DNA from 2 places in the Paenibacillus sp. RU5M genome. Region 1 is predicted to be linked to the other one. Evidence: riboswitches for the same ligand, from Rfam matches in the RefSeq annotation. Region 1 holds a riboswitch; the other holds the start of a gene.
What was found. A riboswitch is a leader RNA that binds a small molecule or an ion and turns the genes downstream of it on or off. The one in region 1 is predicted to bind S-adenosylmethionine.
Positions count from the first base shown of each region.

Region 2: it holds a riboswitch for S-adenosylmethionine, as region 1 does, so the genes downstream of both, metA (homoserine O-succinyltransferase) here and CRO25_RS24140 (methionine ABC transporter ATP-binding protein) in region 1, are expected to answer to the same signal.

Region 1 covers NZ_OBQM01000009.1:252,519-254,990, forward strand. The annotation lists gene CRO25_RS24135 (methionine ABC transporter permease) at 1-454, opposite strand, end outside; gene CRO25_RS24140 (methionine ABC transporter ATP-binding protein) at 455-1,489, opposite strand; SAM riboswitch class I at 1,617-1,758, opposite strand; gene CRO25_RS24145 (Cthe_2314 family HEPN domain-containing protein) at 1,889-2,472, opposite strand, start outside.
Region 2 covers NZ_OBQM01000008.1:248,826-251,297, reverse strand. The annotation lists gene CRO25_RS22685 (aminotransferase class I/II-fold pyridoxal phosphate-dependent enzyme) at 1-395, opposite strand, end outside; gene metA (homoserine O-succinyltransferase) at 420-1,337, opposite strand; SAM riboswitch class I at 1,572-1,696, opposite strand; gene corA (magnesium/cobalt transporter CorA) at 2,150-2,472, shown strand, end outside.

The DNA.
Region 1 (2,472 bases):
TACCAGCTATCAGACCCGGCAATGCCTCTGGCAGAAGCACACGCCGTACAATCTGTCCGGTTGAAGCTCCCATCGCCTGTGCGGCTTCAATGACGCCACGATCCACTTCACGCAGTGTAGTTTCCACCAACCGGGCAAAGTATGGAGCTGCGGCAATGACGAGTGGTGGTATAACGCCCAGTACTCCTGTAGCAGTGCCAACCAGTGAACGCGTAAACGGAATGAGTGCAACAATCAAAATGATAAATGGCACTGATCGCAGAATATTTACAATAAACGATAGTATCGTGTACACCACTTGAGATTGAATCGAAGTCGACCTTGCCGTCATAAACAGCAATACGCCTAGCGGCAAACCAATGATTATCGTGAATAGGCCCGATGCTCCGAGGATTTGCAGTGTTTCAATTGAAGCCTTACCGATTTCTTCCCAACGCACTGTTGAAAAATCCATTTAACGAAGCACCTCCACATCAAGTCCCTGATCCACTAATTCTTTAATGGTGAGATTGATCTCATCTGACTGCCCCTCAAACCGAACGGTCAGCTGTCCATAGGGAACTTGTTTGATCGTTGAAATGGTGCCTTGCAAAATGGCGAAATCCACTCCGGTTTTGCGAACCGTTCTGGACAAAATCGCCTCATAGGTTTTATTGCCCAAGAAGGATATTTTCACAAGCTTAGAAGCTCCGTTCGTCTGTAATGAGACATCTGCACTCGCCAGAGCAGTCTCTTCTAATGCAATTCCCACCTCATGGTCTCGCATCATAAAATCACGCGTAATGGCATGCTGCGGCTTGAGGAACACTTCCGTCACTGGCCCTTGCTCCACGATGCCTCCCTGATGGATAACCGCCACCTGATCACAGATATTCTGGATCACGTGCATCTCATGGGTGATTAGAACAATCGTGAGGTTATACTTTTCATTGATATCCAGCAATAACTTCAGAATCGAATCAGTTGTCTGGGGATCAAGTGCCGATGTGGCCTCATCACACAGTAGCACGTTCGGATCACTCGCGAGCGCTCTCGCAATACCTACCCTTTGCTTCTGTCCGCCTGACAGCTGGGCCGGATATTTATTGCTGTGGTCCTCCAGTCCAACCAATGCGAGCATTTCCTTCACTTTTCGATCAATTGCAGCCTTGGGCGTATTAACGAGCTTTAAAGGAAAAGCCACATTGTCATATACCGTAGCTGAGGATAACAGATTAAAGTGTTGAAAAATCATGCCGACCTTACGCCGTTGTTGTTGCAAATCGGACTTATTGAGATCGGTTAGGTTGATTCCATCAACCCATACCTCGCCTGCTGTGGGGCGTTCGAGCAAATTGATACAACGGATCAATGTACTCTTGCCTGCACCGGAATGACCGATAACTCCGAATATTTCACCCTTGCGGATATTCAAATTTAGTTCCGATAAGGCCGTCGTACTTTTTGAACCTTTACCGTACTTCTTGGTTAAACCTTTTAATTCAATCAAAATTACTGCTCCTTCCCACTGCCTACATGTATCTTTACCCGAATGAAAGGAAAACTCCCCTTCATCGTACAAAAAAAGAGCCCCTTTTGCAGAAACAAAAAGGGCTCTTCACGTGAAAGATTATACCTTCTCATCTGCCAAAATCGTGCCTTGCACCATTTTGTAGGAATTAGCACCTAACATCTATAAAGTATGACACAGCTGTCATGCAGTTATAAATCGGTTGCCGGGCTTCATCGGGCCTGTCCCTCCGCCGCTCTCGATAAGAAATATTTAATTTATAAGTTCAGTAGTAGTTATAATGTTAATGTCATAAATGTTAATTCCATCTAACTGTCGATCAGGAACTCAGTATAATCCAAGTATTCCGATTTGTCAAAGGCAAATATTACTATCCAATCAGTTCGTCGGTTGATTCATTACCTGCTTATGCCACTTCTCGTTGATGTAGCCATACGCTGCTTTTAACGTCTCACATACCATATCCACACCCTGCCGGAGTTCCAAGAGATGCTGATCCAGGTCTTCCAGCTTCACTTTCCCTTGCAAAGTCTGGTGCAGCTGCCACAGATCATCCTGCATTTCGGAATTCATGTAATGAATCTCCATGTTTCGCCGTTTGCGCAATTTGCTCATTGGCTCACGGTAAGAGTCCTTGATCCGGATTAGTTCGTTAGCAAGAACATAATGCAGCTTATCATATCCGAACTGTCTTAATACGGTGAAATAAGAATAATGCGTTTTAACATTGGTTGTGTTCAGCTCAAATATTTCATTCAACACTGTACCTAACTTATCCAGAATGGCAAAACATCGGATGAAGCCATCCTTATAGAAATAGACGTAACGGGCATACTCTGCTTTTTCTGGTAATGTCATATCGTCCGTAGAGCCCGCTTTGACTTTCTGACGGAAATGGGAAGCTGCAAAACAGCTTTGCTCCAATTCATCCAGCGAAGAGATCAGTCCCTGGGTCCATATAT
Region 2 (2,472 bases), on a different contig from region 1:
AGAGCTGCCAGGTCATTGGTATCTACATAACTTGCTGTCACACCAAATCGAGACAGGATGCGTTCAAGCAAACGATACGTTCCGCCGTACAGATCCAGCGATACAATCAGATGATCCCCTTGTCCAAATAAAGCGAAAATCGTTTGCAAAGCAGCCATGCCGGAGCTACAGGCAAAACCTGCATCACCGGATTCCAACGCTGCCGCTGCTTCTTCCAACACTTTACGGGTTGGATTGGTCGTACGAATATAATCAAATCCCGTGCTTTGTCCAAGCTTTGGGTGGCGAAACGCAGTGGATTGATAGATCGGAAAATTAATGGCGCCCGTTACCGGTTCATTGATAGACCCAATTTGGGCCAATCGACTTTCGATTTTCAACTTGTTGTCTTCCATTGCAGCATCCTCCTGTAATGTCGATTAGATTTGCGGACCAATATCGTAAGGTGTCTCTTGATACACATAGTAATTGAGCCAATTAGAGAATAATAAGTTTGCATGTGCCCGCCAAGTGGCCGGGGGAACACGGGAAGGATCGTCATTCGGGAAATAATGTCTAGGCAGCGCAATGTCCATGCCTTTAGCTGCATCACGGTCATATTCCCATTTCAATGAAAGCGGGTCATACTCAGCATGTCCGGTTGCAAAAATCTGTTTGCCGTCTTTGGTAGCAACCAGGAAAATACCCGCTTCCTCAGATTCAGCCAATATTTCAAGGTTTTCATTTTTTTCAATATCTTCACGTCGCACTTCCGTATGGCGGGAATGCGGGACGTTGAATACTTCATCAAATCCGCGCAGCAACTGTACATTGGATCTGTTGATCGTATGTGAGAATACGCCAAAACATTTTTCATCCAGCGGAACTTTGGGAACTCCGAAATGATGGTATAAACCCGCTTGGGAAGCCCAACATATATGCATGGTCGAAGTCACATTGGTTTTGGTCCATTCGAAGATCTCCTGGATTTCTTTCCAATAGTTCACGTCTTCAAAGTCCATTTGCTCTACAGGAGCGCCTGTAATGATCATGCCGTCAAAACGGCGGTGTTCAATCTCATCAAAGGTTTTGTAGAACAAGTCCAAATATTCCTGGGAAGTATTCTTGGACGTATGAGACTTCGGATGAACCAGAACGATATCTACCTGAATGGGTGTGTTACCCACCAGACGAAGCAATTGTGTTTCTGTCGTTTCCTTTGTGGGCATCAGGTTTAATATAGCGATACGTAGTGGACGAATGTCCTGCTGGTAAGCAGATGTCTCGTCCATGACAAAGATGTTCTCTCCTGCAAGTACTTCCTTGGCAGGCAGTGTGTCTGGAATTTTGATTGGCATGGTGTTTCTAACTCCTCCTTGTGCATAAATAGATGCAGCCACTGCGGAATCGATACGATTCGCATCCGTACAGTTATAGGCTGCCATGAGCTTGCCTGCAGGCGCTGAATTGCAACCACATTGCTGGCGGCAAGCTCAAGTTCCTTAGCGAAAATCACTGCTGAGAAGTCGGTGCATATAACAAAGACCTTCCTCGGATTCCGAGAAAGGTCATATGTAAATAGATATGCGCCTCTCTCATCTCTCAGTTACAACAGTGTCACTTGGACACTTGGTCGCTGCAAGAATTAGCACCGTGCGGTATACCGCCGGTTGCCGGGTTTCATCGGGCCAGTCCCTCCACCTACTCTTGATAAGATTTCGCTTTATTCAATTGTAAATACTAGTGTGGTTCACCTTTTACTTTAAGACATTAATCCCCTCACGTCAAGGTGTAGTTCAATGTCTGTTCCTCAGGATCGGAACCGTTCATCATCCGTTGTCATACACTGCTCCAGGGCGCGAAATCGACACATTTTTGCGCTTGAAAGGACCCTGTACCAGCGGTATACTAGACAAGTGTTATAAACCCTTATGTGAGAGGTGACATATTCAATGGATGGCGACCCGAGGCCTGACTGGCAGCCGAATTCCGACAAACTGCATAGAGAATTGATATCAGCATGCCGGCAGCGGGACGTTACTTCCGTTTGATTATAGAGCGAACGCAGTCCTGACTTCCAGGCTCCGCTGCCGACCGGCTGATCTGTTCTTTTTGCGCCCATATTGATGAAATCCGCCCATTTGGCGGGTGCAGAAGGAGTAGATGAATAATGAAAATCCGGTTGGTAAATAACGGTGTATTTATTCCGGTGGACGACATTCAGCAGGCGCTGACTCCACCAGCGGAGGGGTTTTACTGGATTGATGCCGACGTAGACGATTTGGCGGTACTTCAACCGCTGTTCATGATGCATGATCTGGCCGTGGAAGACTGTTTGAGTGACGAAGAACAACGTCCGAAGATTGAAATTTATGAGAGCCATTATTTTATTGTTATTAATAGCATTCGTTTTGATGATGAAGAGATTTTTTTACGTGCCGTCAACTTGTTCCTTGGCAGACACTTTATTATCAGTGTTACCAAACAGAAAGT